DNA from 4 places in the Lysinibacillus sp. GW823-FHT02G10 genome. Region 1 is predicted to be linked to each of the others. Evidence: riboswitches for the same ligand, from Rfam matches in the RefSeq annotation. Region 1 holds a riboswitch; each other region holds the start of a gene.
The links. A riboswitch is a leader RNA that binds a small molecule or an ion and turns the genes downstream of it on or off. The one in region 1 is predicted to bind thiamine pyrophosphate.
Positions count from the first base shown of each region.

Region 2: linked by a shared signal. The riboswitch ahead of AC1RFD_RS06890 (ABC transporter substrate-binding protein) and the one ahead of thiW (energy coupling factor transporter S component ThiW) in region 1 are both predicted to bind thiamine pyrophosphate.
Region 3: linked by a shared signal. The riboswitch ahead of thiT (energy-coupled thiamine transporter ThiT) and the one ahead of thiW (energy coupling factor transporter S component ThiW) in region 1 are both predicted to bind thiamine pyrophosphate.
Region 4: linked by a shared signal. The riboswitch ahead of thiM (hydroxyethylthiazole kinase) and the one ahead of thiW (energy coupling factor transporter S component ThiW) in region 1 are both predicted to bind thiamine pyrophosphate.

Region 1 covers NZ_JBXAJI010000003.1:179,341-185,380, reverse strand. Annotated here, with positions in the region: gene AC1RFD_RS13215 (vWA domain-containing protein) at 1-608, shown strand, start outside; gene AC1RFD_RS13210 (VWA domain-containing protein) at 592-3,186, shown strand; gene thiW (energy coupling factor transporter S component ThiW) at 3,343-3,843, opposite strand; TPP riboswitch at 3,938-4,045, opposite strand; gene AC1RFD_RS13200 (MFS transporter) at 4,112-5,308, opposite strand; gene AC1RFD_RS13195 (ABC transporter substrate-binding protein) at 5,799-6,040, opposite strand, start outside.
Region 2 covers NZ_JBXAJI010000001.1:1,318,260-1,324,299, reverse strand. Annotated here, with positions in the region: gene parE (DNA topoisomerase IV subunit B) at 1-632, shown strand, start outside; gene parC (DNA topoisomerase IV subunit A) at 629-3,067, shown strand; TPP riboswitch at 3,176-3,286, shown strand; gene AC1RFD_RS06890 (ABC transporter substrate-binding protein) at 3,440-4,435, shown strand; gene AC1RFD_RS06885 (thiamine-binding protein) at 4,437-4,727, shown strand; gene AC1RFD_RS06880 (ABC transporter permease) at 4,727-5,500, shown strand; gene AC1RFD_RS06875 (ABC transporter ATP-binding protein) at 5,475-6,040, shown strand, end outside.
Region 3 covers NZ_JBXAJI010000008.1:23,055-29,094, reverse strand. Annotated here, with positions in the region: gene AC1RFD_RS19410 (AAA family ATPase) at 1-2,285, shown strand, start outside; gene AC1RFD_RS19405 (small protein YxzF) at 2,326-2,448, opposite strand; gene AC1RFD_RS19400 (magnetosome magnetite crystal formation protein family) at 2,504-2,827, opposite strand; TPP riboswitch at 2,953-3,060, shown strand; gene thiT (energy-coupled thiamine transporter ThiT) at 3,195-3,755, shown strand; gene map (type I methionyl aminopeptidase) at 3,918-4,673, shown strand; gene AC1RFD_RS19385 (TspO-related membrane protein) at 4,703-5,416, opposite strand; gene AC1RFD_RS19380 (polyphosphate kinase 2 family protein) at 5,616-6,040, shown strand, end outside.
Region 4 covers NZ_JBXAJI010000002.1:362,231-368,270, forward strand. Annotated here, with positions in the region: gene AC1RFD_RS11700 (RDD family protein) at 1-269, opposite strand, end outside; gene sppA (signal peptide peptidase SppA) at 282-1,295, opposite strand; gene mbcS (acyl-CoA synthetase MbcS) at 1,481-3,064, opposite strand; TPP riboswitch at 3,255-3,352, shown strand; gene thiM (hydroxyethylthiazole kinase) at 3,436-4,203, shown strand; gene thiD (bifunctional hydroxymethylpyrimidine kinase/phosphomethylpyrimidine kinase) at 4,191-5,015, shown strand; gene thiE (thiamine phosphate synthase) at 5,005-5,649, shown strand; gene AC1RFD_RS11730 (alpha/beta-type small acid-soluble spore protein) at 5,720-5,938, opposite strand.

The DNA.
Region 1 (6,040 bases):
CGGTAAGCACTAGCAGTGATGCATTATTTGCCTTTAGTGAACTAAAGGATGTTTATGTTAGTGCTGTTTATCCTGGTTTTGCGGACTATGAAACGATTGCTTCTGTTGGAGAAGAGCCGTTCATCCAACGCTCCCCAAAAGGAGATATCGTTGTTTTAGCCGATATTGCTGATACAGATTGGCCTTTACATCCATCATTCCCACTATTTCTATGGAGTACAGAGCAGCAGCTAACAGAATCAGTTGGGTCACTTGGGATTTTTTCACCCAATGAACAACGTGCAGTTGCTTTAGCGCAAGGAGACTGGAATGTTTATTCGCAAGAAGACGAGTTTCTTTCGTCTGTTACGAAGGGGATGCTAACTGCGCCCAAACAGCCAGGCATTTATATGGTACGCTCAAATAATGAGGAAAAACAATTGATTGTACAATTGCAAGCACAAGAACGTGTCATTGAACAAGGAACAAGTTTTACATTAGGTGATATTTCAGACAATGGAAAGGAAGAAGTGTCGATGACCTCTTTCGTGCCTTGGCTAATTGTAATTATTTTACTATTGCTTGTTTCAGAGTGGGAGGTGCAACGACGTCGTGGATTTACGAATTGATATGCCGTTAGTATTGTTGTTACTCCTTCCATTATTCTTGTATTTTGGATGGACATACTTTCATGAGCGACAGCGACTTAAAAGAAGTCATATTGTTGTACTTACTATTCGCATAGTGGCAGCAGGCTGTTTAGTTTTTGCACTCGCAGGTCCATATCTATTATTACCAATCAAAGAAGAACAAATTATTTATTTAGTAGACCGTTCTGCTTCTATGAATGGTACGGAAGATGAGATGGTTCAGTTTATACAGGAGAGCCTCCAATCAAAAAAAGAACCGCAGCTTGCGGGCATTTATTCATTTTCCTCTACTTTACAAACAGAAGCCATTTTATCTAAAACATTAAAGGAAGTACCGAAACTAACTGAAATTAAAGCTACCGATCAAACAAATATAGAACAAAGTCTACAGCTTGCTTCAGGGATTATAGATCCTAAAAAAGCAACTCGTCTTGTGCTATTAACAGATGGTAATGAGACAAAGGGCGATGCTTTAGAATTTGCTACGAAGTTGAAAGGCTCTAATATTAGTGTGGATATTAAGCCTTTTAGTCAACCAGTTGTCAATGATGTATCACTAAAAAGCTTTGTATCCCCTCAAGTTGCTTACGTTGGAGAGCAACAACAATTAGTGACTGACATACTTGCAACATCAGCAGGCCAAGGCGAGCTATTACTATATGAAAATGATGAGCTTATTCATCGAGAGGCAGTTGAGCTGACTGAAGGCACGAATGTGTTTACCTATAAACATGCAGCAACAGCTGAAGGACTTGTAAAATATGAAGCCGTTGTTCAAGTTGGTCAGGATGCCATTTTTGAAAACAATAAGTTAACTAGTGTCACAATGGTTCAAAGTGAACCACATTTATTAATCGTTAATGGTTATGAAACAGCTTCACCCATCGCAGCAGCACTTGGTAGTCAATCCATTGCCTATGATGTTGTAGCACCTAAAAGTTTACCAAATGAACTATCCAGCTATTTGCAATATAATGCTATCATCTTCGACAATGTACCAGGTCATTTAGTGGGTGAAGCAAAAATGAGTGTTATTGAGCAAGCAGTCAAAAACTTTGGAGTTGGTTTTACAATGGTGGGTGGAGAAAATAGTTTTGGTCTAGGCGGCTATTTTAAAACACCGATTGAAACCTTATTGCCAGTGGAAATGGAAATTAAGGGTAAAGAGCAATTACCTTCCTTAGGATTAGTGATTGTACTTGACCGTTCTGGCAGTATGCAAGGCTCGAAGCTTGAGCTTGCTAAGGAAGCAGCAGCACGTTCTGTTGAGATGTTGCGAGACGAGGATACATTAGGATTCATCGCCTTTGATGATCGTCCTTGGGAGATTATAGAGACAGGGCCTCTTAGCAGTAAAGAAGAGGCTGTGGATACTATTTTATCAGTAACACCTGGTGGGGGAACAGAAATCTATAGTTCATTAGCTAAAGCCTACGAGAACCTTGCTGATTTAAAGCTCCAACGTAAGCATATTATCCTCTTAACAGATGGGCAGTCACAGGCAGGGAACTATGAGGATTTAATTGGTGGAGGAAAAGAAGAGGGTATAACCTTATCGACAGTAGCGATTGGACAAGATGCCGATGCGAACTTATTAGAAGCGCTTAGTGACATGGGCAGTGGACGTTTCTATGATGTGATAGATGAGCAAACCATTCCTTCTATTTTATCTCGAGAAACAGCTATGATTTCCCGCACCTATATTGAGGACAATCCGTTCTATCCGGCAATTTATAATGCAGCAGGATGGAACTCACTGTTTGCTAATGGTGTCCCACAAATGAATGCATATATTGGGACAACAGCAAAACAGGGGGCTACTGTTGTAGCAGAAAGCGAGAAAGAAGATCCTGTGTTAGCGCAGTGGCAATATGGTCTTGGTAAAACATTTGCCTTTACATCTGATTCAACGGGTAAATGGACAGGAGATTGGGCAAGATGGCAGAATTGGGGAGCATTTTGGCAAACACTTATTTCTCAAATGCTACCAAGCTACAATGATGTAGCCTATGATGTAAGATTGGAAGCAGATGGTTCCTTTATGATTACAGACCCTACAAATGAAGCCGCATTTTTAGATATTGTAGCGGTAAATGAAGCAGGGGAGGAGCTAGAAACAAAACTTGAAACCATTTCCGCATCTCAAGTTCGAGCTGTAGTACAAGCTGAACCTGGATTAATTTTCTTCCGTATAGCAGATGAAAAGCAGGCCATTTATCAGGCAGGGCTAAGTGTTCCTTATAGTGCTGAATACGAACTACTCCCTGTAAATAACCAACTGATAGAAGAGTTAACTCAACGAACAGGAGGCACTGTTTTAAAGGAACCACAAGATGTCTTCCGTGACTTTACGACAAAAGGAGCAGATCGGCAAAATATTGCCACATGGCTACTCTTAGCGAGTATGCTTCTTTTCTTTATTGATATTACCATAAGACGTTTTGGTTGGAATTTCCTAACGAATGCGAAGAAAAAAGAGCCGCTGGTTGAGGAAAAAACTATACCAGAAGACACGAATGTAGCACAGTTGTTAAAAGGCATGAAAAAACGATCTTAAATATAGAGGAAGCAGTGCAAACTCGAATAGTTTTGCACTGCTTTTTTATATTGCATGAAATAAAGAGTTATCCCCTTTGTAAAGAGGGTAAATGAGAAGAAAAGCGATCCAAATTGGACTACCCCAGCTCAATGAATGCTCATAATTCAATCTCTCTCAATAAAGAGAAGAATTAAACCTCTTTACTAGCTCTGTTTTACGCAAGCTACTCGCAACCATTACACCTAAAATAGCACCGATCGTACTTGATGTTAAAAAGGCTGGTAGGAAGAAGAATGCTGCTACAGATGTTCCCATGAATAATTTTGCAAAAGGGACTGCAATAAGTGAAGCCAGAATGCCCGTTCCGATAACTTCTCCGATACCAGCTAACCACATTTTATTACTATATTTATAGGCAAGGGCAGCACAGAACGCGCCGATGATACTACCAGGGATAGCTAGTAGAGAGCCTGTTCCAGTAAGGATACGAATGATGGCAGTGACAAAGGCAACTATAACTGTTGGTACGGGTCCAAGTATAATGGCTCCTATCACATTAATAGCATGCTGAACTGGGTAAGCACGTGCGATTCCTGTTGGGATGGATACGAAAGTAGAGCCTGCAACAGCAACGGCTACTAATAAAGCCATGACTGTTAATTTACGAATTGACATAAAGTTCACTCCTTTTGGTAAAGTTCGTGAGGAAAAATAAAAAGGCCACCCCCTTTAAACAATAGGAAGCGGCCTTGTATGTGTATAGTGACAACAGCAAGTAGCGCCACTTCCCTCCGCTAGTGTGAACTAGATCAGGTTCAAAGGGTCCGTATATTACCATATACGTCTCAGCCTTTTAAAGACTCCCCTAGTGGTTAAAATCATTCAATTTTGTGAATCAACAATAATGTAACATACTGCTAAAAATAGTCAATGATTTTTCAGACTATTTTGTATCGGGATGCATTAAATGAGGTGCTTTTTTCACTGTCCAGATGAGCGCAAGGAAGAAACAGGCTAATAATATGATAGAACCGAAAATATATGGACTATTCATATTCCAGTCAAATAATAAACCTGCCAAAGCGGGTCCAATCATATTTCCGAGGCTCATATAGGCATTATTCAACCCCGCAGCAAATCCCTGCTCTTTCTCTGCAAGCTTTGAGATGAGTGTATTAACAGCTGGACGAATTAATGTCGTTGCTGTAGAGAAAATTGTTGCTACAACTAAAATAAGGGCAAAGCCAGAAACAAATAATATTAAGAAAATAGCAACGGATGCAATAAATAAATTTACTAGTACTACTTTCATTTCACCATAACGATTGAACAGTGGTGTAATAATAAACATTTGTACTACTACTCCAAAAGCACCACCAACAACTAATATAATCGCTATATCTACAGGTGTGTAATTAAACTTTTCTGTCACAAATAATGACAATGTCGTTTGGAAATTTGCAATTCCAAACGAGAACACCAGCATAATTATGAGCATAACAAAATAAGGCATATGTATGGAACGAGCCATTTGCTTCGCCAGATTGTCTTGCTTTTGTTTCTGTTGAGCAGTGTTTGGTTTGGTAGAAGGTAATAAAAAGTAAGATAAAATAGATGCTACAATGGCTGCAGCTCCAGCTGTGAAAAATGGGAAATGTAAGCTTACCTTTGCTAAAAAGCCACCAATACCAGGTCCAATCATAAAGCCAAGAGACATAGCGGCACCCAACATCCCCATACCTTTCCCACGTTCTTCATAGGTTGTGACGTCAGCGACAAAAGCCATAATAGGAGGTGCAACAAATGCGGAACCTAGACCACCTAAAAATCGTGCTAAAAAGAGCATCCATACATCTGTAGCAAGGCCAAATCCGATTTGTGCAAGACCTGTTACGATAAGACCGAAAATAATTAAATTTTTTCGTCCGTACTGATCTGAAAGATTCCCAGCAATAGGAGAAAATACGAATTGAGCTAAGGCGAACGTTGCGATTAGCATACCTAGAACTTGTCCTGCTGCACCAAATATTTTTAAATACTCTGGCATGACAGGAATAATAATGCCAATACTCCCCATTGCGATAAACATATTAAACATTAAAATATACAAAGCCGCCTTATTGGACTTCTGCTGGGTCATCGAATGAACCCCCTTTTTGTAATCAAATATAGTACAGTCTATCATAAAGAATTATTGCTTGGCTAATAGTTAAGATTATAGTACTGGTTCTATATTTAGAATGGTTTTCCACAAAAGTTTTTATCCACGCACCTATGCATTATGAAATAATACATTTTAGTCATAAAAGTTGAGGGAAAAGAAGCTATGGGAGGATAAATTAGTAAAGCAACAACAATTGAGGGACTTCTCTTATAAAGGGAGAATTAAAAATTTGGAGAGTCTGTCTGTAATGGTATAAAGCATGGCTATAAATTGTAGCGATGTTGAGCGTTAGAAGTTATGGACTATCAAAAATACACTAATGTGAGAATCTATTAAAATTTAGATAAAATATTTTATAAATATAATAATGCAAATAGTGATTGAAAATGTTCTTAGTTTAATAAACAGTTAGATAAGCAGAGTAAAAAACTAGCGAATTGGTGTGAAAACCAATTCGCTAGTTTAATTATCTGATACTCATTTTAAATTCTAAAAATAATTCGTTGTATTTCCCTAAATAATCAGGTCCTAAATTTTTGTAGACCTCTAATGTATCGCGTTGTTCTTCAGAAGGATAGTAGCGTTCGTCAGAAACAACTTCTTCGTCCATTAAGTCCATAGCGGCAATATTAGGAGTAGAATAGCCTACAAAATCAGCATTTTGAGCACCTGATTCAGCACTTAGCATGAAGTTAATAAAGGCGTGGG
Region 2 (6,040 bases), on a different contig from region 1:
CGATTCTGCCATTGCGCGGGAAGGTAATCAATACAGAGAAAGCCAAGCTACAGGATATTATGAAAAACGAAGAAATTTCAACGATTATCCATGCCATTGGGGCAGGTGTTGGTACGGATTTTGCGGTGGAGGATTCTGCCTACAATAAAGTAGTCATCATGACCGATGCGGATACGGATGGGGCACATATTCAAGTCTTGCTATTAACATTCTTCTATCGTTATATGCGTCCGCTCATTGAGTCTGGAAAGGTCTATATCGCACTACCGCCGCTTTATAAAGTCTCAAGAGGTACAGGGAAAAAAGAAGTCATTGAATATGCTTGGACAGAAAGTGACTTACAAAAGGCCATCAAGAAGGTTGGAAAGGGTTACATATTACAGCGCTATAAAGGTCTTGGTGAGATGAATGCAGACCAACTATGGGACACAACAATGAACCCTGAAACACGGACATTGATTCGTGTCACAATCGAGGATGGTGCACGAGCGGAGAGACGTGTCACGACGTTAATGGGTGATAAGGTGGAACCACGTCGTAAATGGATCGAAGCCAATGTAGACTTCGGTATGGAGGATGATTCTAACATTTTAGAGAATGAATTCATCCAACAAGAGGAGGACCAAGCATGAGTAGTACAGAAAAGTTTCAAGATTTACCGTTAGAAGAAGTAATGGGTGACCGTTTTGGTCGCTATAGTAAATATATTATTCAAGACCGCGCGTTGCCTGATGCACGTGACGGTCTTAAACCAGTACAGCGCCGTATTTTATATGCGATGTTTACGGAAGGCAACACACATGATAAGCCGTTCCGTAAATCCGCAAAAACAGTGGGTAATGTAATTGGTAATTATCATCCGCACGGCGATAGCTCTGTGTATGAAGCGATGGTACGGATGAGTCAGGACTGGAAGGCACGTCATATGCTCATTGAGATGCACGGGAACAATGGCTCGGTAGATGGCGATCCTCCAGCTGCAATGCGTTATACAGAGGCGAGACTATCAGCTATTGCCGCTGAAATGCTTCGAGATATTGGCAAGAAAACGGTCGAATTTGTGCCAAACTTTGATGATCAGGATATGGAGCCAACTGTATTACCAGCACGTTTTCCTAACCTTTTAGTCAATGGCTCTACAGGAATTTCCGCTGGTTATGCGACAGATATTCCGCCACATGCCTTAGATGAAGTACTGGATGCTGTGTTGATGCGCTTAGACAAGCCTAATGTTACTGTAGATGAATTGATGACGGTGATTAAAGGACCTGATTTCCCAACGGGTGGAATCATTCAAGGTGTTGATGGCATTAAAAAGGCGTATGAAACAGGTCGTGGTAAAATCATCGTCCGTGCACAAGCAGTTGTTGAACCAACCAAGGGTGGTAAAGAGCAAATTGTTATCACTGAGTTACCATATGATGTAAATAAAGCGAATCTTGTGAAAAAAATTGATGAGCAACGTGTAGATAAACGACTAGAAGGCATTGCGGAAATTCGTGATGAATCAGACCGTACAGGCTTACGTGTCGTAATTGAGCTGAAAAAGGATGTACCAGGACAAGGAATTTTACAGTACTTGTTTAAAACAACTGATTTACAGGTAGCTTATAATTTTAATATGATTGCCATTCATAATCGTCGTCCAACGATGATGACATTGCCATTATTGCTAGATGCGTATATTGCCCATCAAAAAGAAGTGGTAACAAACCGTTCCATTTATGATTTACAAAAGGCAAAGGATCGTTCTCATATTGTAGATGGATTAATTAAAGCTCTTTCCATTTTAGATGAAGTCATTGCGACGATCCGTTCTTCAAATGATAAGAAGGATGCGAAGCTTAATTTACAAGCAAAGTTTGATTTTACAGAGGTACAGGCAGAGGCCATTGTAAGCCTGCAATTATATCGTTTAACGAATACGGATATTACAGAGCTTCGTCAGGAACAGGACGAGTTAAATAAGCTAATTGCGAAGCTAGAGGGGATTCTACAAAGTGAAGCAAAGCTAGTGCGTGTTATTAAACAAGAGTTACTAGATATTAAGAAACGCTTTACAGAGCCTCGTCGCTCGAAGATTGAGCAAGAAATTGAAGAAATCAAAATTACATTGGATGTCCTTGTGCCAAGTGAAGAGGTTGTCGTAACAGTAACGAAGGATGGTTATATTAAACGTACATCCACACGTTCTCATGCCGCTTCAAACGGGCAAGATTTTGCCATGAAGGATTCAGATTATTTATTGTATGAAGCAAATTTAAATACTCAGCACCATCTACTGCTTTTCACAAATCGAGGCAATTATATTTATCAGCCTGTTCATGAGCTGCCTGATATACGCTGGAAGGATCTCGGCCAGCATATTTCAAGTATTGTGCCAACAGGGGAAGATGAATCCATTATTGCGGTTTATGGCTTCGAAACATTTGAACAGCCAAATACGTATGTCTTCACAGCCACAAAAGATGGCCAAATTAAGCGCTCACCACTCGCAGACTATGCGGTAACACGTTATTCAAAGCCAATTAAAACGATGAACGTCAAGGCTGGTGATGCGATGATCTATGCATCATTTGTAACAGATGACGTGGAGCTGATGCTCACAACGGATACAGCCTATGCGATTCGTTTCCCTATGGAGGAGTTACCAGTTACAGGTGTGAAAACAGGCGGTGTGAAAGGGATCACACTAAAAGATGGAGAAGCCTTAGTTGGAGTCAATGTGTTACAGCCTGATGTTACCCACTATGTAGTAATTGTGACACAGCGTGGGGCCGTAAAGAAAATGAATGTCGCTGAAGTTGAAGTAGCGAGTCGTGCAAAACGTGGACTAAAAGTATTAACAGAGTTAAAAGCAAACCCTCACCGAATTGTGGCAGTTGTTCAAGCAACAGACGAGGAGCAGGTTGTGATTGAAACTGAAAAAGGTGTTCAAGAGATGATTGACGTACAAGCATTGTCTCGTGCGGATCGCCATTCCAATGGTTCATTTAAAGTGGATATTGCAACAGATGGAGCAATTTCTCATGTTGTAACAGCCAAAAAAGAACAGAAACCAAGCTAAAAGCATGCCCAGCCTCTTAGGAGCGCAGGGCTTTAAGCTCTATTCAAAAATAGCACCTTGTCATTTAAGTGAAACTATGGGTATAATAATCATCGAAAAGTTCATAGCGAAAGAATGTAGGGGGGCTAGTAATTGCTAGCTGAGATTGTGTCCGGTAGACGCTGACCCTTTGAACCTGATTTGGCTCGTACCAGCGTAGGGAACATCTATTCAAAAAGCAAAGTTTTGAAGATTGATTGCAATACGTCTGGGAGGAATCCTAGGCGTTTTTTTATGTTTTCAAGCAACAGCTTGCCAACATTGTATACGCTTTCTTCTGGTAACAACATTCATTCATGAACACTTTCATATTACAAACTGGGAGGCTTTCGCATGAAAAAATGGTTTTTTATTTTATTGGCAGCACTATTGACATTAGTAGGCTGTAGTGACAAGGATGACAAGCAGGCTGCAGACAAGCTGAAAAAGGTGTCTGTGGTACTGGATTGGACGCCGAATACAAATCATACAGGACTATATGTTGCCAAAAAACTCGGTTATTTTGAGGAACAGGGTTTAGATGTTGATATTATTATGCCTGGTGAGGCGGGCGCAGATCAGCTTGTTGCTTCTGGAAAGGCGGATTTTGGCGTGAGCTATCAGGAAGGCATAACACAGGCACGAGTCCAGGATGTGCCGCTGGTCTCCATCGCAGCAATTATACAGCATAATACATCTGGCTTTGCTTCTATTGCTTCAAAGGGCATTACATCGCCAAAGGATTTTGAAGGTAAAACCTATGGTGGTTGGGGCGCGCCATTAGAGCAAGCCGTTTTACAATCACTCATGCAAAAAGAAAAGGCAGATATTAATAAGCTAGATATCGTCAATGCAGGGGATTTAGATTTCTTCACAATGATGGAAAAAGATATAGATTTTGCTTGGATTTATTATGCATGGACTGGGATTGAGGCTGAGCTGCGTGGGGAAAAGATTAATATGCTATATCTTACAGATTATAGTGATCAATTGGATTATTATACGCCAGTTTTAGCTACAAATGAAAAAATGATACAGGACAACCCGGATGTAGTCAAAGCCTTTGTGGCAGCTGCATCGAAGGGCTATGAATACGCAATTGAAAACCCAAGTGAAGCGGCTGATATTTTAATCGAAGCAGCTCCTGATTTAGATAAAGCGTTAGTGCATAAAAGTCAGGAATGGCTGGCTGATAAATATCAGGATGATGCCAAGCAATGGGGAGAGCAAAAGCTTTCTGTGTGGGAAAATTACGCGAAATGGATGTCAAGCAATCAAGTACTAGAGGGCGAATTTGATGCGAAAAAAGCCTTTACTAATGATTTCTTACCTAAAAAGGAGGCCAAATAAGATGGCAAATTCATTAATCAGTGTACAAATCATTCCGAAGACAGAGAAATATGAAGATGTTATACCATATGTCGATGCAGCAATTGCGGTGATCGATGCTTCTGGGGTGAAATATGAGGTACATCCATTGGAAACAACGATGGAGGGTGAGCTTTCAACATTGCTCCAAATCATTGAAAAAATGAATGAGAAGATGATTGAACTTGGTGCCATTAATGTCATTACACAAGTGAAAATTTTATATCAGCCAACGGGTATTACGATGGATACATTAACGGAGAAATATCAGTAATGAAACGTGCATTACAGAAGGGAAGGACGATAATTTTTATCGCCTTCCTCTTGTTCATATGGGAACTAATCGTGCGGTTTGCTGAAGTTCCTCATTGGTTAGTACCCACACCAAGTAGTATTTTGTCAGAAGCCATCCAGTCGTATCAAACCTTTCTACCACATGCATTCGCTACAGTACAATTAGCTCTACTAGGTTTGGCCATTGGCATCGCTTGTGGGCTAACGGTGGCAATAGTGTTGCATCGATTTACATTTATTCGAGAACTGTTTTATCCAATTCTTATCATGTCGCAGAATGTTCCTATTCTTGTCTTGGCACCGCTCCTTATTATTTGGTTTGGCTTTGGCTTATTACCGAAGCTTATCATTATTTGTCTTGTGTGCTTTTTCCCGATAGTCATTGCAGCGATGGATGGATTTAGACAAACAGTTCCAGAATTAAAGCATTATTTTGCCATGATTGGTGCTACAAGGGCACAAACCTTTTGGAAGCTGGAATGGCCTTATGCCTATCCTGCTATTTTTTCAGGCATTAAAATTGCGGCTACATATAGTGTGATGGGGGCTGTGATTGCGGAATGGCTTGGTGCAAAAAAGGGTATTGGTGTTTACATGACCCTAGCCCAATCCTCCTTCCGTACGGATCGCGTATTTGTGGCAATTTTTGCGATTGTTCTCTTGAGCTTACTATTGTTTAGTGGTATTCGTTTAATTGAAAAATTCATGGTGAAGGGAAGAGGCTATCATGCTCAGCATTCAAAACATCGCTAAATCCTTCGACGCGCTCAAAGTCCTTGATCAACTTTCTTTTGACGTCAAGGATGGAGAGTTTGTGGCCATCGTTGGTCCTTCAGGCAGTGGTAAAAGTACACTTTTTCAATTAATTGGTGGTGTTTCGCCAATTGATCAAGGAGCCATTTTATTAAATGGAGAGGATATCCAACAAAAAAAAGGAACGATTGGCTATATGCCACAGCAGCCATGTCTATTACCCTGGCGTACAATAGTAGAAAATGTCACGCTTGTAGAGGAATTACAACATAAACCAAATGTTGAACGTGCCAAGGAATGGTTAGAAAAGGTTGGTCTTGCCTCTTTTATCCATGCCTACCCGAACGAACTGTCTGGAGGCATGCAGCAGCGTGTGTCCTTTATTCGAGCAATGGTCAGTGATAAGCCGATTTTATGCTTAGACGAACCATTTTCTGCGTTGGATGAATTTACTCGACTGGAAATGCAAGCATGGCTTTTATCTATCTGGGAGGAGTACCGCAAATCCATTCTATTTGTTACACATAGTATTGAGGAAGC
Region 3 (6,040 bases), on a different contig from region 1:
AAGCATATAGCCTTCATCAAAAAGAGCAGGAATATTATCGCTTAGCAAAAACGCTAAATGAGCAATTTGATGAACAAGCTAATCGACAGCAACGGCTGCAAATGCTTTTACAACAGCAGGATTTATACCAAGCAAAGGAGAAGGAGATTGCTTTAGCAGAACAAGCAGAGCGACTTGTGCTGCTCGAACAACAATGCAAGGATTTACGTGCTGAACTGAATGTTAAAGAGATAGCATTTCAACAAGCAAAGGTTAAGCAACAGCAGTCACAAGAAAAGTTGCAAGAAGCGCAAGAAAACTATGAGATAGAGCAGGCTAAAGAATCTGAACGACAGCAAATCTTACAGCAGGAAATGCAGATGTTAGCGCTATTACCGAAATTTGAAGCCTATGAAAACAATATACAGCAGCTGCAAATAGCGGAGCAATATGCTGAAAATGCAAAACGAGCAGTAAATGATAACGTCAAACTTTTGGAAAATGAACAAGAGCAATTACATCATTTTTCTCAATCATTAGAAGGCTATGAAAAACAGGTTGAACCCTATGAAAGCTATTTAGAACAATTACCGAAACTACGGGAACAGGTTGCTTTAATCAAGCAAGCAGATAAATATAAACATGCCGTTGATTTAGCTAAGCAGGATGTAGCTGCTTCAGAAAGTCTCTATCAAGAAAGTAAAGAGGCTCTTCAACTTTTGCAGCAACGATGGCTGACAAGTCAAGCTAGTATTTTAGCAGAACAACTGAAGGAAGGAGAACCCTGTCCTGTTTGTGGTAGTATGACACATCAAAAAGCACACAATGAGCAACTGGAAGTTATTGAGCTTGCTCAAGTGGAAGCATTAAGAGCGAAGGCATCATCAGACGAGCGTAAGTATTTAGAGAAAGAGGCATTTTTAGCATCAGCGCAGCAACTTCTTCAAGATACATGGCGACAACTCGAGGCTCAGCATATTAAACAAGAAGACCAACCACAGATCACCGCTACTTTACATGAAGTGGAACAAGAGATTGCTGCATTAAAAATTATTCAACATCAATTAGCTGATGTGCGATTAAAAATAAAGCATCAGCATGACCGAATAGAGCAGCTACGAAATAAGCATATGAAGCTAGAGCAATATTTAGCAGAGCAGATAAAAGAATGGACAAAATTACAAGCGGTTGTAGACGAACAACTTAAGCAGATGCCCCCTAATTTACCAACTTTACAGCAATTAAAGCAACAACTAAATGAAGTTAGTAAACAGAAAGAAGAGCTTCAAAAAAGTTGGCAAGTGAGTCAAGAAAATTTGCATGCAGCAAAGGAAGCAGCTAGCAATGCAACACTAACTGTAGAAATTGCCAAACAGTCCTTTGAGGAATTACAGCTTAAAATGAATGAAAAGCTTCAGCAATTTTCAGCAGATATGCAAGAAATAGGTTTCGAAAGCTATGAGGCTTATGCAACTGCTAAACGGAGTGCCATACAATTGGATGCACTTCGAAAAGCATGTAGCGACTATGCTTTACAAGTACACACGTTGCAAATTCAGATTACCGAAGGGGCTACATACCTTCAAGGAAAAGAGAAGCAAGATTTAGAGGCGATGGAAGCAAGAGTAGAACAGCAGCGAATTTCCTATGAGGAAGCATTTAAACGTTTGCAACAGATGAATGGCTTTATACAAGCATGCCAAGGCTTTAGTGAAAGGGTGGAAGAAATAGCGAAAGAGCTTCATTTACTTGAACAAGAAGCAGGACGAGTAAAGGAGCTCTATGGATTATTAAATGGACAAAATTCGAAAAAGCTATCCTTTGAGCGTTATATACAAATTAACTACTTAGATCAAATTACAGAAGCTGCCAATATACGTCTGTATCATTTATCAAACGGTCAATATGAGCTTAGACGTTCAGATAGATTAGAAAAGCATGCGAAGCAAAGTGGCCTTGGTCTTGATGTTTATGATGCTTATACAGATCAATTACGAGATGTCAAAACTTTATCAGGTGGCGAAAAGTTTAATGCTTCGTTGAGCCTTGCATTGGGGATGGCAGATGTGATTCAAAGCTACCAAGGTAATATTCATATTGAAACGATGTTTATTGATGAGGGCTTTGGCTCGCTCGATGAGGAATCACTAAATAAAGCAATCGATACATTAATTGATTTGCAGGATTCTGGTCGTATGATTGGCGTTATTTCGCATGTGCCTGAATTGAAATCTGCGATGCCAGCAGTTTTACATGTGGAAAAAACATTAAATGGCCATAGTCAAACCCATTTTGAAGTGAAATAAAACGAAGGCGTATTTCCTCTAAAAGGAATACGCCTCCGTTTTATTTTTTTCGAGTTGTGGTTGTAGGCGTTGTGCCCTTTTTTGCAGCCATTACTTTTTTTACGATAGGAATAACAATAGGTGCTAACTTAACGGCAGTTTTTACAACGTTTGATACTTTCATCCCAAAACAGCTCCTTTTACAATTACTACTACCTGTTTCACTTAAAAATAAAACATTAACGGATAACACGAACAGCCTGAATTATATTCCAAATCACAATACCTAGTGAGACGAGAGCATAGATGGCGAATGAAACAAACCAAATAATCATCACTGTATTATTACTGGAGGTTGGATCTAAACTAAATGTGGAAAAAACAAAGACAATAAAGAACAGGATGCCAAAAACAAAAGGAACTAAATGAGAGACAAGTGCACGAATCGAATGTTTTTTTACATCACTATCTTTAGTCACGAAATATACAATTAATGGAACGATAAAAGGGGCGAAGAAAATACTAAGATAACTAAAGGCAGCTAAAATTTTTTGATTCTCCATAGTTGTACCTCCTTTTTAAATATTTACGCATGAAAAACAGCAAAGTTTCAAAAAAATGATGTATGGAAGGTTGTAATCCTTCAATCCTTTGCGTACAATGAGAGTGTTCAAATAAATTCAGATGTAACGACCACAAGGGGAGCTGATGATGTCAGCTGAGACTGGGCACGTAATGCCTTGACTCTTCGAACCTGTAAGTTAACGCTTGCGTAGGGATGTGGATAGAAACCGACACTTGTACGATGTGAGGCTCTGTCCTGACATCGTTTTTTCGTCCGTAAAGGAAAAAAGGTGTCAGAAAGAGACATATCAGCGCTTTTCTATTCCTGCTCTTGTATCCTACATCGGAACAAAGGAGAGAATATGTATGGACAAAAAAAGACTATTAATGCTAGTGGAGATTGCGATTTTTGCAGCGATAGGTCTCGTACTGGATCAGGTTTCCTTTAAAGTATGGGCACAAGGCGGCTCAGTTAGTCTTGTTATGGTACCGATTATGTTAATAGCATTTCGCTGGGGCTTAGTAGCTGGTCTTACTACGGGACTACTTGTGGGTGTTATGCAAACAATGTTTGGTTCTTATATCGTGCACTGGCTACAAGGATTACTAGATTATGGTGTTGCTTTTACTGTTGTAGGATTAGCGGCGCTTGTACGTGGACCAGTGTTAGACGCTGCTAAACATATGAACAAAACAAAAATGGCACTTTATATAATCATAGGTACCGTTATCGCGGGCTTCTTACGATACACAGCACATACAATTGCTGGTGCTGTATTTTTTGCCGAATATGCGGGTGACCAGAATGCATGGATCTATTCCATCATCTACAATGGTACATATATGCTACCAGCAACCATTTTAACGGCTGTCGTTGGTGTTCTTTTATTCACAGCCGCTCCCCAATTAATGCAAAGAAAAGCTTAATGCTAGTCCCTTCACGTGAGTGGAGGGACTTTTTTGTCTTGAATAACTCTTTTAGCACTTTGCAAAGTAGGAAAGCATACAATATTTAAAGCGTTTATCGTTATACGCATAAAAAGTTATGTTATATTAAAGAATAGATATTAGATGAAAGGGACGTTATACATGATTGTAAAAACGCAAGAAGAGATTGAAGCTTTTAAAAAAATAGGACGCATTTGTGCTGAAATTCGCGAAGCAATGAAAGCTGCCACAAAACCAGGTGTTACAACACTTGAGCTTGATGAAATTGCTGGTCGCATGTTTGCAGAGGCTGGCGCTATTTCAGGACCAAAGGGAGAATATGATTTTCCAGGGTATACATGTATTAGCGTCAATGAAGAAGTAGCACATGGTATTCCAGGAAAGCGTGTTATTCAAGAGGGAGATATCGTAAATATTGATGTTTCAGGCTCTTTAAATGGCTATTTTGCTGACACAGGTATTTCATTTGTTGTGGGTGATGGCTATGAGGACAAAGAAAAGCTTTGCCGTGTTGCTAAAAGTGCCTTTGATCGAGCAATGACAAAGGTAAAGGCTGGATCTAAATTAAATCAAATTGGTAAAGCTGTTGAACGCGAGGCAAATGCTAATGGGTTAACTGTTATTATGAATTTAACAGGTCATGGCTTAGGTCAATCTTTACATGATGAACCAAACCATATTTTAAATTATTACGATGCATGGGATACTACTATTATGAAAGAAGGTATGGTCCTTGCGGTTGAGCCATTTATCTCAGCAAATGCAGAGCATATCGTAGAAGCAGGTGATGGCTGGACATTCGTGACGCCTGATAAATCACTTGTAGCACAAATCGAACATTCAGTCATTGTAACAAAAGATAAACCAATTATCTTAACGTCATTAGACGAAGAATAGGATGTAATGAAAAAATCCTGCTAACCAATTTATTTTTGGTAGGCAGGATTTTTTTTAATAAATAAAATGCCAACAAAGAGAACACCGCATAAAAATAAAGCAGCTGTAGTGACAAGTAGCTCATCAAAACCATTATGTATGGCGATTCCAATATAAGCCCAAATAAAAACACTTGGATACACAACATCAAAGTGATGGAAACGGATATGTAGCGCAATGGCTCCTCCTAAAGTAAGTAAAATCACTGCCCAAAGAGGCGTACTAAGACCAAAGCCGTTCCAACCATAAGCCGTTAACGTAAAGCTTGTATTTGTGATAAAAATAAATGTCATCCATGCTAAATAAATAGAGAAAGGAATACGACCAAACAAGGATTTGTCCTGAAGAGGGTACGTATTATACAACATAAACAAATACAAGACTAAGAGTAATGTAATGCCAAGAGAAACAATAAATAACTCATGGTGCCAGACATATATCGTCAATGCTTGTAATATATTTATGCAACTAAAAAGCGCAGACTGTTTCAAAGTTGTCTTTTTCATGTTCATAACTAACCAATAACCGAGCAAAAAATAAATGATAATCCAAATTACATGACTTACACTAACTGGTGCAAATACAACAGAAAAACGATTAGCGATTTCTAGCGAAGATTGACCGTTGATGTTCACGAAAAAGGATGAAAAGGTTAGGATGATTGAGACAAGATAAGAGATTGTCATCAAGATAAACCGAGGCATGTTTTCCTCTCCCTTCGTGTTAGATTGTATAGGGAAAAGACAAATAAGTATAGTACTGTCACTTTTTTTATTATAACGGAAATTTCCAACAATGTATCGTGTTGTTTTACTATTAATACCTACAATTTACCATGTCTGATAGGCATCCATATATTTCTTTAGTACAATAAGAATAGCCAAATAAAAGGAGTGAAGTTTCATGACACAAAATTTGAAAAATCTAGATCTAACTGTTGAACTAGACAAAAAGATGTATAAAAAGAAATTAAAAGTACTCCAATATGAAATGTTGAACGCACAACAATTTTTATTAAAAAACAAGATTGGCTTGATCTTGGTATTTGAAGGAATGGATGCAGCTGGTAAAGGTGGCGCTATTAAACGATTAATCGAACGTGTCGATCCCCGCGGTTATGTTGTACATCCTATTTCTGCTCCTCAAGCTCATGAATTACGCTACAATTATTTACAACGATTTTGGAGAAAATTGCCTCAACATGGGCAAATCGCTATTTTTGATCGCTCGTGGTATGGCCGCGTACTAGTAGAACGCATCGAAGGATTCGCAACAAAGGATGAATGGTCTCGTGCTTATGAAGAAATTAATAATTTCGAGAAGATTTT
Region 4 (6,040 bases), on a different contig from region 1:
TAGTAGAAAATTGCTGTAATAATAGAAATTGGCGCATACCAAACCGAATCAGATAAAGACCAATCCATTAAATAGAAGATAGGATTGACGAGTATTCCACCTACAGCAGAAATGATGAATCCATCTAATAAAAATGCCCAAAATCGTACCCAAAAACCAGCAGTTTTTAATGCATAGTTTTTTTCATGTGCCGATTCTCCTGAAGTGTTTATATAGAAGCCATTTTCCAATGAGGGTGAACCTTGCATAACAATTTCATTGTTTGTCATTGTGCTCCCCCCTTAGTATTCCCCATATAGATACATCATTTTCGGAGCGCTATAGTCCGTCATGATTTTCATTAGCATTTTTTCTTCGGCAGAGGGACCGAACATGGAGCCAATTTTCATACCTACGTATGATTGCCAGCCACCCATATCGTATGAATACTCAAATAAAGCTGCATCTTCAAGTCCATAATCCTCACGAAGAGCTGCAATGGCCGCTTCTTCATCACCAATTTCATCAATTAACCCTGCTTCAAGTGCTTTTGTACCGCCAAGAATACGACCATCTGCAACCTTCTTTACTTCTGCTTCAGACATATTACGTCCCTGCTCTACAATATCTACAAATTCTTCGTACGTTTCATTAATCATATCTTGCATCATTGCACGTTCCTCTGCTGTCACTTCACGCATTGGACTTAGCATATCTTTATGCTCTCCCGATTTAAACGTTTCAAATTTGACTCCTACTTTTTCAGCCAGCTCTTGATAGTTAATTGATTGCATGATGACACCAATAGAGCCTGTTATTGTATCACGATGGGCAAATATTTTATCTGCTGGTGCAGAAATATAATAACCACCTGAAGCTGCCATAGAATCCATTGATACATAAATTGGAATTTGTCGTTCTTCTTTTATTTTTAGTAGCTTTTTATAGATATCTGCAGATTCCTTTACACCACCACCTGGTGAATTAACGCTTAAAACAACACCCTGTATGGACTCATCATATAAAATATTATCCAATTGTTCTAAGAAAAATTGATGATCATAGGCAACTGGTTGCCACAATGTACTTGAGCCGATATCTTGAATTGTTCCATCTACCTTTAAATAAGCAATTCGCTTATCAAAATTCTCCCCTTCAATGACATTTTCATATACATCTAAGCTATTACCTGCCATTAAGCTATCAAAATTACCTAGGAAATCTGCTTTAAATAGCGCAAAAATGGTATTAATTCCTAACGAAAATAGTAAAAGAACACCTGCCACTACTAAAGCAACCCACCTTTTTACATTCATGTCTTTCCGCCTCCTCAACACGTAATACGTATGACTTGCCAATTTGTTTCATTTTTTTGCAATAATTAAACACAAAAAGCTTTAAGCTATGTATTTCCTCATATTACCTTACCTAAAAAAAATAAAAAAATCAAAGTCCATACCTTTGATGAACTTTGATTTTCGACATTATTTCCTAGGAAATATTATAATTGGAGGTGTTTGATTTCTTGTTGCCGTAATTCGACACGTCTAATTTTCCCAGAAGATGTTTTTGGTAGTTCCTCTACAAATTCAATAGCACGTGGATATTTATAAGGAGCAGTCAATGATTTAACATGACTTTGGAGTGTTTGAATAAGCGCTCCATCACCTTTTTCACCATTGCGCAGAACAATAAATGCTTTGACAATATTTCCTCTTACTTTATCAGGGCTCGCTATAACAGCAGCCTCTTTTACAGTTGGATGTTTCATTAAAGCATCCTCTACTTCAAAAGGGCCAATTGTATAGCCTGAGGATATAATAACATCGTCTCCTCGTCCGTCAAACCAAAAGTAGCCATCTTCATCTTTATAGGCACGATCTCCTGTAATATACCAATCCCCACGAAATTGTAAATTTGTACGTTCAGGATCATTTAAATATTTTTTAAAGAGTGCTGGCGTTTCGCGATGAACAGCAATATCACCAACTTCTCCGATTGTAACAGGTTTGCCCAAATCATTAATAATTTCAACAGTGTTGCCAGGAGTAGGTTTTCCCATAGAGCCAACTCTCGCTTCCATCCCTACCATTGTGCCTACCAATAATGTATTTTCCGTTTGTCCATAGCCATCTCGCACTTGTAATTTGAATGTTTCCAAGAATACTCTAATAACCTCACTATTTAATGGCTCACCAGCTGATACAGCTTGGCGAATTGCACTTAAATCATATTCATGTAAATTTTCAAGCGCTGCCATAAAACGATATTCAGTTGGTGTACAACATAGTACATTGATTTTGAATCTCTCAAGCAATGCTAAATAAGAAGCTGCTTCAAATTTACCTTTGTAGACAAATGCAGTAGCACCACTGCCTAAAGTAGCTAGAAATGGACTCCAAATCCATTTTTGCCACCCTGGTGCTGCAGTCGCCCAAACAATATCATTTTCTTGTACACCCAACCAATATGGTGCTGTTGTTCGTAAATGAGCATAGCCCCAACTATGCGTATGCACTGCTGCTTTTGGATTTCCTGTTGTTCCGCTTGTATAGGCTAAAAATGCATTGTCTGTGCTTTTTGTTGGGATAGGATTTATGTAGGTTGTAGGTTGATTATTCATTTTTTCAAGTATGTTCTGCCAAGGTTCATGTGCATTCCCTATGACAAATTGCAGTATGTCTTGTAAATTTTTCACTTTATCGAACTGTTCAATATAGGGTTCAAATGCAATAACTGCTTTAGCATTTGCATGATGAATTCGATACTCAATATCCTTTGTTCTTAACATCTCAGAACTTGGAATAATAGTTAAACCCGCTTTCAATGCAGCAATATACACAATATATGCTTCAACCGAACGTGGTACCATTACTAAAATGACGTCACCTTTCTTTAAACCTTGCTTGGTGAATACATGTGCTGCTTGATTTGCTTTTTCCAATAAATGTGCATATGTAATACATTGGATGTCTTGGTTTTCTTCATAAATGATTAAAGCATTTTTGGCTGCATCCTGAGCATATTTTTCAATTTCCTCTACTATGTTATACCATTCTGGTGCAACTAAATCTTGTCTTTTCATGGCAATTGCCCCCTTTTGTTATGACACATTATAAAACTCTTTTTTCAGCATTTTCAATGGTTTGTGCTTAATTTCGGTAAAGTCATGACAACTATCATACCCTCCTATATGGCATCGGTCACATTTTATCTATAGGAAAACTTGCTATTGAATACAAATGAAAAGTATGGTACATTTTGGTCAACTAAAAGCAAGATTGCAGGGGGACTCGTAAGAGTTGAGAAGGTAAAACCTGACCCTTTGAACCTGTTAGTTAATACTGACGTAGGGAGCAATAAACATCGTTTTCAGATGAAAGGCTCTTTTCGTGCATTTTTACACAAAAAGAGCCTTTTTTGCATGCTTACGTCCATCCCTAAAGGAGGACTACAATGATTTTTCAAACAATTCGTCAACAGCAACCACTTATCCATTGTATAACCAATTATGTAGTGGCAAATTTTCAAGCAAATGGTTTATTAGCGATAGGTGCTTCACCAGTAATGGCCGATGACTACCAAGAGGTAGAGGAGATGGTGGCCATTGCTCAAGCATTATTAATTAATATTGGAACACTTAATGATCGCACAAAAAGTGCCATGTTATTAGCAGGTGAAAAAGCCAATAAACTTGGTATTCCTGTTATTTTAGATCCTGTCGGAGTTGGAGCCACAACTTATCGTAAGGAAACCGTAAGATACTTACTTGAAAACATACACTTTGCCGTGATTCGCTGTAATCTCGGCGAGCTAGCAGCAATAGTTGGTGTAAATTGGCAACAAAAGGGTGTAGATAGTGGTCATGGCACTATCGCTACGGAATTAGAAGCCACATCATTGGCTCAACGCTATCAATGCATTGTTATTGTCACAGGAGAACGCGATTTTATAACTGATGGCAAGCATAGCCAATGGATCGCTGGTGGTCATCCACAAATGACGGAAGTAACGGGTACAGGTTGTTTACTTAGCGCAATTTGTGGCGCAGCCTATAGTGTAAGCCATAATCCTTACCAACAATTAACAGAAACACTTACTTACTATAAAAAAGCAGGTGTACTGGCATCCGCATTTACTGCAGACATTGGTGATTTTCAAATAGCCTTACTCAATGCTATACATCGCTTATCAAAGGATGGTGCAGCTTCATGCATATTGTAACAACAATCGCTGGCTCAGATAGTGGTGGAGGCGCGGGTATACAGGCTGATTTAAAAACATTTCAGGAATTAGAAGTGTTCGGTACTTCTGTTATTACTGCTCTAACTGCTCAAAATACTTTGGGTGTAACAGGTGTTTGCCCTATTGACGTTTCCTTTATAAAAAAACAATTAGAGGCCTTAGTAGAAGATTTTCCAATCGCTGCGATTAAAACAGGAATGCTTTATTCCTCAGAAATTATCAAAGCAATTGCACACCAGATCAGGGAGCTAAACATTCCACTGATTGTTGATCCGGTGATGATTGCAAAAGGTGGGGAAAGCCTATTACAGCAAGAAGCTATCGATGCCTTACGCTCAACTTTATTACCACTTGCTACGGTTGTTACGCCCAATATACCCGAGGCAGAGACACTTACTGGGAGATCTATTCATCATTTTGAAGATATGAAAGAAGTAGCTCAAAGCTTGTTACAGCTAGGTGTACAATGTGTCATCATTAAAGGTGGTCATATAGCAGATCCACTTTATGCCATTGATTATGTATTTTGCAAAAATGGACGTTCTTTTTCTTTGCAGTCTCCACGAATCCAAACAAAAAATACGCATGGTACTGGATGTACATTTTCCGCAGCACTTACTGCTTTTCTTGGACAAGGATTTGCTCTGGAAAATGCCATTATGGAAGCTAAAAAATATATCCAATTAGCTATTATGTTTAATTTATCGATTGGAAATGGTCATGGACCCACTAATCATTTTGCTTATCAACAGTATAAGGAAGGCTGTGAGGTGATTATTCATGAAACGTGAGGATTTGGAGCTTTATTTTATTATGGGTACGAGCAATGTTCCTCCTCAAGAACAACCTATCTATATCCTAGAAAAAGCCTTGCAAGCAGGCATTACAATGTTTCAATTTCGTGAAAAAGGTCCTCACGCGTTAACTGGACTTGCCTATGAACAATTTGCACGCCAATGCCAAAAACTATGTCATCACTATCATGTGCCCTTTATCATTAATGACGATGTTGATCTAGCGATACGACTAGGAGCTGATGGTGTTCATATCGGACAAGATGATTTACCTGTAAGTGTAGCACGTAAAAGAATCGGGAACATGATTCTTGGTGTATCTGTCCATTGCGAGGAAGAATTGCAAATAGCTATTAACCATCAAGCTGATTATGTTGGTATCGGTCCAATCTTTCCAACATCCTCTAAAAGTGATGCACAACCACCATGTGGTACATCTTTTTTACAGGAGGCTCATTCATTACATCCTGAATTACCAATTGTAGCAATCGGTGGAATTAATTTCACAAATGCACATTCTGTATTTCAAACGGGGGTTGATGGTGTTGCTGTTATTTCAGCTATTTGTCAAAGCAAAGATGTTGATCATACAGTAGCTACATTTAGATCCTTATCTCGTATAAATAAATGATCAATAAACAAACTAAAACCAGTGCCTTTTACGGTCACTGGTTTTAAGTTTATAAATGCTTAATCAGCATTTATTGGTTGTTGTTTGGCATACCTTTTAATTGAGATTCTGCCATTTGTACAAGACGTTTAGTGATTTCACCACCAACGGAACCGTTGGCACGAGCTGAAGCTTCAGCTCCTAATTGAACACCAAATTCTTGTGCAATTTCGTATTTCATTTGATCTAGTGCTTGTTGTACACCAGGTACTGCAAGCTGGTTTGAACTACGGTTGTTGTTTGAAGCCATGTTTCTCACCTCCTTGTGAATATAGAATGTGCGATATTAGATTTTTAATACAAAAAATTTAGAGGTAAATTGTACCTCTATTGGAATAACAATATCCATACA